DNA from 3 places in the Bacillus sp. THAF10 genome. Region 2 is predicted to be linked to each of the others. Evidence: riboswitches for the same ligand, from Rfam matches in the RefSeq annotation. Region 2 holds a riboswitch; each other region holds the start of a gene.
What was found. A riboswitch is a leader RNA that binds a small molecule or an ion and turns the genes downstream of it on or off. The one in region 2 is predicted to bind thiamine pyrophosphate.

Region 1: it holds a riboswitch for thiamine pyrophosphate, as region 2 does, so the genes downstream of both, thiC (phosphomethylpyrimidine synthase ThiC) here and tenI (thiazole tautomerase TenI) in region 2, are expected to answer to the same signal.
Region 3: it holds a riboswitch for thiamine pyrophosphate, as region 2 does, so the genes downstream of both, thiT (energy-coupled thiamine transporter ThiT) here and tenI (thiazole tautomerase TenI) in region 2, are expected to answer to the same signal.

What each region holds. Positions count from the first base shown of each region.
Region 1 covers NZ_CP045403.1:505,583-509,857, forward strand. Annotated here, with positions in the region: gene thiC (phosphomethylpyrimidine synthase ThiC) at 1-1,631, opposite strand, end outside; TPP riboswitch at 1,770-1,884, opposite strand; gene FIU87_RS02775 (NUDIX hydrolase) at 2,122-2,520, shown strand; gene FIU87_RS02780 (CPBP family intramembrane glutamic endopeptidase) at 2,552-3,190, shown strand; gene FIU87_RS02785 (nucleotidyltransferase family protein) at 3,253-3,807, opposite strand; gene FIU87_RS02790 (ribonuclease FAU-1 family protein) at 3,921-4,275, shown strand, end outside.
Region 2 covers NZ_CP045403.1:1,112,055-1,116,329, reverse strand. Annotated here, with positions in the region: gene thiS (sulfur carrier protein ThiS) at 1-138, opposite strand, end outside; gene thiO (glycine oxidase ThiO) at 145-1,266, opposite strand; gene tenI (thiazole tautomerase TenI) at 1,263-1,868, opposite strand; TPP riboswitch at 1,958-2,064, opposite strand; gene FIU87_RS05930 (energy-coupling factor transporter transmembrane component T family protein) at 2,415-3,197, opposite strand; gene FIU87_RS05925 (ABC transporter ATP-binding protein) at 3,178-4,275, opposite strand, start outside.
Region 3 covers NZ_CP045403.1:3,173,930-3,178,204, forward strand. Annotated here, with positions in the region: rRNA gene FIU87_RS16495 (16S ribosomal RNA) at 1-1,307, opposite strand, end outside; TPP riboswitch at 1,703-1,803, shown strand; gene thiT (energy-coupled thiamine transporter ThiT) at 1,875-2,453, shown strand; gene FIU87_RS16505 (hypothetical protein) at 2,557-2,742, shown strand; gene FIU87_RS16510 (DMT family transporter) at 2,819-3,724, opposite strand; gene FIU87_RS16515 (MgtC/SapB family protein) at 3,843-4,275, shown strand, end outside.

The DNA.
Region 1 (4,275 bases), 610 kb from region 2:
GAACAGAAATGTGCGGTTTTTGCACCTTCTGCAGGTAACGTTTCATCATGATATTCTAACGCGCGTTCAGGATCCAATGATAAATTAAACTGATCTCTCCAACGGAATTCGAAACGAGCTTTTGATAAGGCATCATCTCTTTTATATGCGCCTGGATGCCCTTTCGCTAAATCAGCAGCATGGGCAGCAATTTTATAAGTTATAACACCTTCGCGCACATCATCTCGGTTTGGTAAACCTAAATGTTCTTTTGGTGTAACATAACATAGCATAGCCGTACCATACCAACCGATCATGGCTGCACCAATCGCAGATGTAATATGATCATAGCCAGGAGCTATGTCAGTGGTAAGTGGCCCAAGAGTATAGAATGGCGCTTCCTTACAAACCTCAAGTTGTCTGTCCATGTTTTCTTTAATAAGGTGCATAGGTACGTGACCTGGACCTTCTACCATTACCTGCACATCATGCTCCCAAGCAATTTTTGTTAGTTCTCCAAGCGTTTCTAATTCCGCAAATTGTGCTTCATCATTAGCATCAGCAATGGAACCAGGACGTAGACCATCTCCTAAAGAGAATGCAACATCATAAGTTTTCATAATCTCACAGATTTCTTCAAAATGAGTATATAAAAAGCTTTCTTTGTGGTGGTAAAGACACCATTGTGCCATAATAGATCCACCCCGCGATACAATACCTGTTAACCGTTTGGCCGTTAGCGGAACATATCGCAAAAGAACACCAGCATGAATGGTGAAATAATCCACGCCTTGCTCGGCTTGCTCAATCAACGTATCACGGTAAACCTCCCATGTAAGGTCTTCGGCAACCCCATTTACTTTTTCAAGTGCTTGGTAGATAGGAACGGTTCCTACAGGAACAGCTGAATTGCGTATAATCCATTCCCTTGTTGTATGAATGTTTTTCCCTGTGGATAGGTCCATAATATTATCAGCACCCCAACGTGTGGCCCATGTCATTTTTTCGACCTCTTCTTCGATAGAGGATGAAACAGCAGAATTCCCAATATTTGCGTTGATTTTCACATGGAAATTACGTCCTATGATCATAGGCTCTGATTCTGGATGATTGATATTAGATGGGATAATTGCTCGACCTCTTGCAACTTCTTCACGCACAAATTCAGGTTTCATATTTTCCCTTAATGCGATAAATTCCATCTCAGGAGTGATGATGCCCTTCCTTGCATAATGAAGCTGTGTGACATTTCCACCTTTTTTTGCACGTAGTGGTTTACGCTTTAAACCTGGGAACACATTATGATTAGCACGAGGGTCATTTTCATCCTTATATCCATTGTCTTCCGCCTTGACTTCTCTTCCTTCATATTCCTCCACATCTCCTCGTTCATGAATCCATGTGCTTCGAAGAGGAGGAAGACCTTTTGTAATATCAACGGAATAATTGGTATCTGTATAAGGTCCGCTTGTATCATAAACACGAATTGGTGGATTTTCTTCTTCACCAAAGACGCCCGTTGTAGGACTTAGTTCAATTTCCCGCATCGGTACCTTGATATCGGGTCTTGAGCCTTCAACATAAACTTTTTTACTACCTGAAAAACTAGACATGATGGAAATGTTTTTTTCGTTTAATGAAGTGGTTGACATAAAGTAAATCTCTCCCTTTTCTTAAATTAAAGGACGAGATCTAGGTCAATAAAAGAGGAATGAAGAATTGAATAAAATAAAAAAGCCGAATCCAAAAAGGATGGACCGGCTTTGTACGTAGAAGTTTATTCAATACATGATTATTTTTTCTAACTTCCCCACGCTAGTATGATCTAGATCAGGTCCAAAGGGTCAAGAAACTTTAACGTGTTTCTCTCTCAGCCCAACCTATTGGACTCCCCTAGTTATTTCTATTCAATTTGGTTTTAGTATACTTGAGTTTTAAGTGAAATAAAAGCAATATTAAAATATTCTGATTAAAAGGCGGCTTACACTACACCGAAAAAGGACAAGGAAACATTGCTCATGGTTGCTGAACTCTGTATAAATTGCGAGAACAATTCCCTTCATTCTGTAATTGGAATATGAAAGACTATATGCTAAAATTTACCTATTAGTAGAATAAGAGGAATTTTTTGGAGGCAATCACATGGAAAATTGGCAAGGTTCAGCTGGCGTTTGCGTTAATACAAAAGGACAAGTCCTTATGGTGTTACAAGGATTACCAGAAGAGAAAAAAGCCTGGACAATTCCGTCTGGAGGAAAAGAGGACAACGAAACATTTGAAGAATGCTGTATAAGAGAAATAAGAGAAGAAACAGGCTACGACACAAGAATTATCCAACCTCTGTTCTCCAAAAAAAGTGTAATTTATGGCATTAACGTGGAGGTACAATATTTCGAAGTGGAAATCACAGGCGGAGAAGCGAAAATCCAAGACCCTGACAACCTCATTCACAAAATAGCTTGGAAATCAGCCAACGAAATTAGCAAACTAGAACTCTCCTTTCCGGAAGATAGAGAGTTTTTGATACAAACAATTCGCTAGAACGTAAATGATAGAGTGAGGGAGTAAAAAGATGGATTCAAATGTTGTACAAGAGCAAAATCAACCGACTGTATTAATCAAGATAGGGAAATTCTTTTTATTTATTACCATTTTTGTTGTTGGATTTTTACTTAGCGCTATTAAACTACCAGAACACTTTATCCTCATCTCAGACACGCTTCCAGAAGGAAACCTAAATTTTAAGGTGCAAAACAGGCTGTCAGTGATTATATTTTTCGTCTTGTTGTTACTGTTATTTGGAAAAAAATATATCGGAATGTTCAGCATCGCTCCTTTAAAAAAGAAAGGTACATATCTTTGGATCATCGGGTTGCTCGTGGTCGCCTTATTCCTTCAGTTTCAACCCTTCTCTTTTAGACTTTTACCATTTACATTTGGGGAATATCTACAACTCTTTTTTATATTGGTCATCATTGCCCCTATAGAAGAAGAGCTTTTCTATAGAGGGCTATTAATACTCATCCCTTCAACCAAAATAAAATACATCATGCTTATCATCTCATCGGTCCTATTCGGTCTAATACACGCCGCTTTTTGGGGATCATTTATAATAGGCCTAGTTCTAGGCATTCTGGCCATTCGCTACCGAAACATCTTAGTCACGATCGTAGCACACTCCCTTTGGAATACATTTGCTATGTTTTTCTAGAATACAGGGGGGCGGTTTTCTTGGTTCATTCGAAATCTGAAAGAACCAAGAGAATCTCCCAACTAATACACCCTAACCTTATGCCATGTACCCTTCCAATTCTTTTTCACGATTCGTTCTTCATAGATGGCAGCGAGCTCTTTTGTTTCGGTGAACATCGGGGTTGGTTTTATCACCAAATTCAGTACGTCTTCTAGTCCCCAAGGCGCAATTAGGACCAAGTTGTTTTCCTTATCCAATGTTAATCCCAAAGCTGTCGCGGTCTCTGGGAATTTCGAGATGGCATCGACCGAAGAAATGTATGGAGAAAGGTTGTTCACCGTGTGCATTCTTGCTTGATTTTTTACCGACCATGGTACGTGAGGCATCAAGCTTGTTAATTTTTCCTCTAGTAATTTTTCAACATTTTCATCCACATAGGAAGGGTCATAATAGATCACATCCACATCTGGAATAGCGGTTCTTTCCGTAAACCCGTGCAACACATCCCAAATTTTTGACCGTACAAAACCAGCACAAACCCACCAGTCATGAAGTCCTAATGTACGTGCAGCCCTTATGATCTCCATCATCTCGTCATCGCTTTGAATCATCTGTAGCACATCGTATTTATCCATAAATGTAACCCCTCTTTCAAACAACGAACATATATTCCTATTCTATCACACTAATTTTCACCCTAGTTATTTGAAAAATGGTACAATTAGGATATTTCCAAAGGGGGATAGCGATGCTAAAAAGAAAATACGGCGACCGTGCAGAATGGAAGCGAGTCATCAAACGCCAATACACCCAAACATTCCTAGATATAGAAAAATTCAAAGGGTATGTTACCTTACTCCACGTGCAAAAAGTCTCAGAGCCTCTCGAGGTTTCCTATGAGAAAAAGCAGGTCTGCATTGTGGATGACGGTTATATATGGCTTCAGCATTTTCCCATCCACGAGCAACACTCTCTAACGACCATGTTCAACGCCAAAGGAGAAGTCGTTCAGTGGTACATCGATATCGCGGAAAAGAACGGAATCGAAAATAATATTCCGTTCTTAGATGACCTATTTCTTGACATCGTTGTCCTTCCTAGTG
Region 2 (4,275 bases):
CTGATCTTTCTCTAAAATATCCTTGTTCTTTTCCACAATCACAACTTTTTGATCAAGCTGAAAATGCTGTAGTAGCTCGAAAACGCTTTGTATAGAATCTGGCACTTCCATAACGTCACCATTAATTACTAACTTCATCGTTTGTCACCTGTCCTTTTCTAGTGTTCTATCAAGGGAAAAAGCATCAATATAGTTAGGCAATGAATCTCCGGAGATCATGCTGGTTACTAGTTTCCCTGTTAAGGGTGCTAGTAAAATGCCATTACGATAGTGACCTGATGCAATAATTAGATTTTTAGTTTCTGGATGTTTCCCTAAATAGGGAAGTCCATCCCCTGTTTGCGGACGAATTCCCGACCATGCTTTTTCAAAAGTTGCCTGTTTGATTTTTGGAAGTATATTTATCGCTTCCTTCATCAAAGTTGATATCCCTCCAAGCGTTACATGTTCAGAAAACGTGTTGGGAAGCATTGTAGCCCCAACAATCAGTCGATTTCCGCTCTTAGGAACAAGGTAGCACTGTTCAGAAAAAATCGTACTCTCAAGAAGCGGTTCATTCGTGACCACAGAAAAGCACTCCCCTTTTACCGGGTAGGCATCTATAGGAGTCTCATATTCTCTTATTAGCTGTTTACTCCACGCTCCTGCTGCGACGACTACACTGTCACCGTAAAAATCTCCTACACTAGTAGACAGACCAACAACTCTTTCGCCCTGCTTTAAAATACTGATTACCTCGACATACTCCATTATTTCTGCGCCGAAGACTTTTGAAGCTTGTAGAAAAGCATGTGTAAGTTTAACAGGATTCACATGGCCATCAGAAGGAATATCCATGCCTCCCACAAAGGAGTTACTAAGATGGTTTTCACGTGCTTGAACCTGCTCCATCGTCAGCCATTCTGCTCTTTCCCCAAGCTTTTGCTGAAATTTCACGATGTTTTTGATCTTCTCCGCTTCTTCTTCGTTCATGGCAAGCTTTAGCATTCCTCTTTGTACAAGCTCAAAATCTATTCCAGAATGCTCCTTCAGTTCATATTGCAGAGATGGGAACATCGCTCTGCTTTCCTTTGCCATCTCAAATAGTGGACCTTCCTCGGTTACTTCCACCTGGGCTCCAAGCATCCCAGCAGCTGCCTTAGAAGCTTTATCGCCAACTTTCCCCTTTTCCAGCAGTAGCACCTTATATCCTTTCCTACTCAAAAAATATGCTGCCGAGCATCCGATGACACCACCACCAACAATAATCACATCATACGTTTTCAAGCCATCTCCTCCTTACCATTGAGGTGATAATCTTGCACTGCTCTCACACAGTCTGCTTCATCCCAAATTCCTGACATCACCGCAATTCCTTCTGCTCCTGCAAGTAATACTTCGGGAGTTCTTTTAGGTGTGATCCCACCGATAGCAATGACAGGAATATGTAAGAGTTTTGATATCTCTCTTAACTCATGAAGGGCTTTTGGCTTTTTCCCAAGCTTAGAGGCGGTCTCATAAACATGCCCATAGACCACAAAGTCTGCTCCATCCCTTTCTGCACGCACCGCTTCTTCCAAACTATGCACGGAGCTTCCGACCTTTAGTTGAGGAAAGCATCTACGAACCTCTGATACTGGCAAGCTATGATAGGCAAGCTGTACGCCACCTAGTTCCATGACCACTGCAACATCTACTCGGTCATTAAGCAATATCTTCTTAGGAGGCACACCAGCATCAATCAGATTGCTCACGAGCTGAATTAGCTCTCTAGCAGGGCGGTGCTTTTCACGAATATGGATAAAATTTACCTGCTCGTGAATGAGGAAAAGCTTTTCAGTTAGCTCTTCTATTGTTCTCTTTCCATCTGTGATGACATGTAACTGCATGATTTCCCACCTTTTTTTATTCAAAACAACAAAAAACCACCCTTTAGCGTAAAGGGTGGTTATATATCTACATCATAATTCTTTAAATGAATAGAGTTTCGCCACTTCCCTACGCTAGTATGAACTAGATCAGGTTCAAAGGGTCTGGAAATTACTCTTTCCATCTCAGTCACTTCTGACTCCCCTAGTGTTTCAGAGTATGTAATTGTAAATATAGTATAGCATAAAATACTTATCCAGAAAAATCATAACTTATAAACTTTTATTCATGGTACTATCATGATATACATTTAATTTAATGGATAAAAAGAAAGCAGGTGAAATTGTGCTAAAAGAAAAAATCTCTTTTTATGCCATAACTGTAATAACATTTATTATTTATTACAATATTTTCGTTTATCTTTGGGAGAGAACGATTGTGCCTTTGTTCGGAGTAAAAAGTGTTTTTGATTTGCTGGGACTTATATTATTAATATTTTTTATTCTTCCTCTATCATTACTATCATCACATAAAATCACTAGATTTTTCTTATCGAACTAATGATATTAGTGCCGTACATCCGTTACTGGTATGTATGGGTAAAACATCCCCAGATAAACAGCAAACACATACAAACTCAAAAACAATAAGATAAATAATGGCTCTAAGTAGGAATAGCCCGTTTTATAATAGTAGGTTCGTTTGTAAGTGGAGTTGAATTTTTTTGCCTCCATTGCCACTGCAATTCGATGTGCTCGTCTGATGCTTTGCGAGAGTAATGGAATGCTATAAAGGTATATTTTTTTTAACAACGAACCTTTTACACCCCGAATTTTCCATGCATTTCTAAGCTGCAAAAATTCATAACCGATTAACGGGATAAGCCGAAAGCCTGCCATAAAGCTATAGGCGTATTTAGCCGGGAGCTTCCACTGCTGCATTAACGAGTAAAATAAGAGCACAGGTTTGGTTGTAAGAACAAAAATCAGGCCAAAAAAAGCAATGGCTAAAGAGCGTAATCCAAGGTGAACCCCACGATAAAAGCTTTCCTCGGTGATGTGAATCAAACCATATTGAAACCAGGTTGTTTCTCCTTTTCCAAACAGAATCATCGAAATGGCTGAAGTAAAAAACATAAACGAAAATGGAATAAGGATCATGAGCTTTAATCGATAAGTTTGGCCAGTTAAAAAGAGATAAAGGAGTAACAGCAGCAGGGTAAGGTTTATCATGATATTCAGGTTGTGAATGAAAAGCAATGTAACAAACAGGATGACCATCATTCCTAGCTTAAAGCTTGGATTTACATCATGTAACCAGGTTTTATGTTTATATAGCTCCAACTGCATGAGATTTACTCCTTCTATTATTTTCGATTATTTCGACAAGCCTGCCATCCTGTATTGACCAAACTGTATTGGCAAAGCTTGAAACAATCTGTTCGTCATGAGTTACCATCAAAATTGCGACACCTTCTTGTCTCAGCTTTTCCAGCCATTCAAGCATCCTGAACGTGTTTTTGCTGTCCTGGCCAAAGGTTGGTTCATCTAATAAGAGGATTTTGGGACGATGGACAACTGCCGCTGCGACACTCAGTCTTCTCTTTTGTCCCATTGATAGCTGATATGGATGCTGTTTCCTGACATGCTCCAGCTGAAACAGCGATAACAGCTCATCAATCCGCAACCTTATGTCCTCTTGTGAGAATTTTTTCTGAAGCAGGGTGTACCCGATCTCCTCTTCCACTGATTTTGTGACAAATTGATGCTCTGGATTTTGAAAAACAAACGTCATCACATCTGACGGAACATCCTTTACCTTTTTCCCATCTAGCAACAGATCACCTCTTGTTTTCAAAAGCTTCATGAAGGATTCGAGCAGGGTGCTTTTCCCTGCTCCATTCTCCCCAGTAATCGCAATCCATTCGCCTTTTGAAACAGTAACCTCTGGCACCGTTATTTTTCGTTCCCTGCCTCTAAAACCAGAAAAGTCTGTTGCATGGAGTACCACTTCAGGTGATGAATCGTTATTTAATGGTGTTCCTCGTTCAGACAAATAATCTCGCCATGCACCCGGATACCAAACACCGTACTTTTTTAAAAGTGGACGTTCTTGCTGGAAAACGTCTGCGGGAGTGGCATCTGCCATTATTTGGCCTTCCTCATTCAGGACAATCACTCTATCAGAGAAACCCTCAAGCTGTTCAATTTTATGCTCGACAATGATAACGGTTTTGTCTCTGCACACCTTTTTGAGGATATCCCAAACCTCCATTGTTCCTACAGGATCGAGTAAAGCTGTCGGTTCATCTAAAAATAAGACATCTGGCTCCATTGCTAAAACAGAAGCAATCGCAAGACGCTGCTTCATTCCACCGGAGAGCTCCTGAATTTTTGTCCGTAGATTCAGTCCTTGTAGACCGACCAT
Region 3 (4,275 bases), 2.0 Mb from region 2:
GAACGGTTTTATGGGATTGGCTCGACCTCGCGGTTTTGCTGCCCTTTGTACCGTCCATTGTAGCACGTGTGTAGCCCAGGTCATAAGGGGCATGATGATTTGACGTCATCCCCACCTTCCTCCGGTTTGTCACCGGCAGTCACCTTAGAGTGCCCAACTGAATGCTGGCAACTAAGATCAAGGGTTGCGCTCGTTGCGGGACTTAACCCAACATCTCACGACACGAGCTGACGACAACCATGCACCACCTGTCACTCTGTCCCCCGAAGGGGAAGGCTCTATCTCTAGAGTGGTCAGAGGATGTCAAGACCTGGTAAGGTTCTTCGCGTTGCTTCGAATTAAACCACATGCTCCACCGCTTGTGCGGGCCCCCGTCAATTCCTTTGAGTTTCAGTCTTGCGACCGTACTCCCCAGGCGGAGTGCTTAATGCGTTAGCTGCAGCACTAAAGGGCGGAAACCCTCTAACACTTAGCACTCATCGTTTACGGCGTGGACTACCAGGGTATCTAATCCTGTTTGCTCCCCACGCTTTCGCGCCTCAGCGTCAGTTACAGACCAGAGAGTCGCCTTCGCCACTGGTGTTCCTCCACATCTCTACGCATTTCACCGCTACACGTGGAATTCCACTCTCCTCTTCTGCACTCAAGTTCCCCAGTTTCCAATGACCCTCCACGGTTGAGCCGTGGGCTTTCACATCAGACTTAAGAAACCGCCTGCGCGCGCTTTACGCCCAATAATTCCGGACAACGCTTGCCACCTACGTATTACCGCGGCTGCTGGCACGTAGTTAGCCGTGGCTTTCTGGTTAGGTACCGTCAAGGTGCGAGCAGTTACTCTCGCACTTGTTCTTCCCTAACAACAGAGCTTTACGACCCGAAGGCCTTCATCGCTCACGCGGCGTTGCTCCATCAGACTTTCGTCCATTGTGGAAGATTCCCTACTGCTGCCTCCCGTAGGAGTCTGGGCCGTGTCTCAGTCCCAGTGTGGCCGATCACCCTCTCAGGTCGGCTACGCATCGTCGCCTTGGTGAGCCGTTACCTCACCAACTAGCTAATGCGCCGCGGGCCCATCTGTAAGTGATAGCCGAAACCATCTTTCAACAAGAAACCAGGAGGTTTCTTGTATTATCCGGTATTAGCTCCGGTTTCCCGAAGTTATCCCAGTCTTACAGGCAGGTTGCCCACGTGTTACTCACCCGTCCGCCGCTAACTTCTATAAAAGCAAGCTTTTAAGAAGTTCGCTCGACTTGCATGTATTAGGCACGCCGCCAGCGTTCGTCCTGAGCCAGGATCAAACTCTCCAATAAAGAGTTTGAGCTGTTGCTCAAAATTTGTTGCTAGCTTGTTACTTAAATTCGTTCATGTTAACCTCGTAAGGTCAACGTGGACGCTGTTGTTTTGTTTAGTTTTCAAAGAACATTTTCTTACAAAGTTCGCTTTAAAGCGACTTCCTTATAATATCAATTTTCTATAAGTAAGTCAAGCGAAAAATAATTGAAAAACCTAGTCGTTTCAGTAGTTAAAGCACTTGCGCCTCGCAGCGACGAAATTAAATATACCACCCCTACAACTATATTGCAATACTTTTTTTCATTTTTTTCGATTATCATGATTCATTCTTCCATTTCTCTATTTAAATAGTAATTTGTGCTTGTTGTTGATACATCCTTTATGTATGATAAAAGTAATGAAAAGCATATAGTCTATCCACGAGGGGAGCCAGTTTGGCTGAGAGTGAACCATAGTTCTGACCCTTTGAACCTGTTAGTTAGTACTATCGTAGGGATGTGGCAGTTTTATTTCTTATTATAAGCAATAAAGGGGCCTTCCTTTATTGCTTTTTTTGCGTTTAGATGAATAGAGGAGGAAAAAAGATGAAACGAACAAACACTTTGTTTTTAGCTGAGGTTGCCATTTTTGGTGCTCTTGCTTATTTACTAGATTTATTGGCAGGAGCTTTTAGTTTAGCAAATGGTGGATCGATCACCATTTCCATGGTGCCAATTTTTATTATTGCATTTAGGTGGGGACTGAAAGGCGGTTTACTTTCTGGTTTACTACTTGGACTCCTTCAAATAATAATAGGGAAAATTATTGGTGTGAATATTGTGCAGTTGTTATTAGATTACATAGTCGCGTTTGTTGGTCTGGGGCTGGCTGGTATTTTTGCAAAACAAGTAACAAACGCTGCCAAGGCAGAACAGTTTAAAAGATTAATTGTGTATGTAACATTAGCTTCCTTTATCGGGTGCTTAGTCCGTTTTTTGGCCCACTTTACAGCTGGAATAATCTTTTTCGGACATTTTGCGCCAGAAGGACAGCCTGTATGGCTCTTTTCTCTACTATATAACGGAAGCTATATGTTACCAAGCTTCATCCTCTCTACAATTGTTACTATCCTATTAATAAGAGCTGTTCCACGAATTTTCACAATGAATAAATCTTTCTCTTGAAAGCTAGCCCTCGTGGCTAGCTTTTTTGTTCTTTTAAGATAATCGCATGTTTTATAAATTCTCTCATATAATCTAGTAACAGATATGTTCAGGGGGATATGAAATGGATCTAGTAAAAATCACAGCATTTATAGTAGCATTATGCACCTCAATAGGGTTGTTCTTGTTTTCATATTTTGAAACAATTAGAATTTGCAATCAAACTGGTAAGGTATATGGAGAAGGTATGGTGTTTGGGTTTTCTCTTGCTCTATTTTTTGCATTAATGGCAAATGAACTTAGTAGCTAGTGCAATAAAGCCGACTTCAGGAAGTCGGCTTTATTGCTTTAGTAGGTACTTCCATATAAAAATTTGCTCCTATCTCCTATTCTCCCCCTACAGGTAAAGTAGGCTCAACTCTTCTTTTACGATTGCTACGTAGAAAGTAGCCAACACTAAGTATCACTAGTAGTCCACCGGCAAATTGACTGTATGTAACAATCTCCTCTAAAACGAAATAAGCTAGAACTGCTGCCCCAATTGGTTCAAATAATATAGCCATAGAAATTACATTCGTACTGATATACTTAATTGCCCAATTAAATAAAGAATGCCCTAAGAGTGTCGGGAAAATTGCTAGCATGATAAACCAAAACCAATCTGATGCAGCATAATTTGTGAACGAATCTCCTGAAATAAGAACATAGATAAACAATGTCAGACAACTAAAACTATACACAATAAACGTATAGGTAATGATGGAAACTCTCTTTCTGACATCCTGGCCAAATAGAAGATAGGCGGTTACAAGGGCACAGGCAATTAATGCAAGAAAATCACCAAACAATGCCATCCCGCTAATTTTAAAATCACCCCAACTTATAATAAAGCTTCCAGTAACTGCAAGAATACCAGATATGATAGCACGTGCACTCAGCCTTTCACGAAAAAAGATGTAGGTACCCAAAAAAGCAAAGAGTGGCTGGAGGGTGACCAATACTGTAGAGCTTGCAACACTGGTATAGTTCAAGGATTCAAACCATAAAATAAAGTGAAAAGCTAAAAATGTACCAGCTATTGCAGAAAAAAACCAATCTCTTTTGGTGATGTTTTTTAATTCACCAACATACTTCCATAAAAATATGGGTAAAAGAAAAATTACGGAGAAAAAAAGCCGATAGAATGCAATTACGCCTGCAGGAGCATCGGCTAGTTTTACAAAAATAGCCGATGCAGAAACAGTAATAACCCCGACTGCGAGTGCCATATATGGATTCAACCATTTATTCATTCTTAATCACCAATCCAAACTTAAATATAATAGATACTTTCTAATTGTACAGAATATTGTTATACTTCTCTAACAATTTATTTTCATTTTCTGCTGTAATAATGTCAGGAGGGGGCACATGGAGTTTTTTTTAGAACATCTTGAGACAAATGATTTCATTATTAAATTAACTTTTGCTACCATCGCTGGAGTGATAATTGGGTTAGAGCGAGAATTAAAGGGAAAACCGCTTGGATTAAAGACGTGTGTTATTGTGTCTGTCATGGCCTGCTTACTTACGATTGTTTCCTATGAGTCTGCTTTTCTTTACTCCAAAGAGTATTCTCGTCCGATGGATCCAGGACGTATTCCTTCATATGTAATAAGCGGCATTGGTTTTCTAGGTGCAGGGGTAATATTAAGAAGAAGCAATGAGGCTATTTCAGGTCTAACAACCGCAGCATTAGTGTTAGCATCTGCAGCACTTGGAATCACAATTGGCGCAGGATTTTTTATTGAAGGAGCTTTTGGCGTTATTTTTATTATTCTTGGTGTCAAAGTGATTCCTTCCC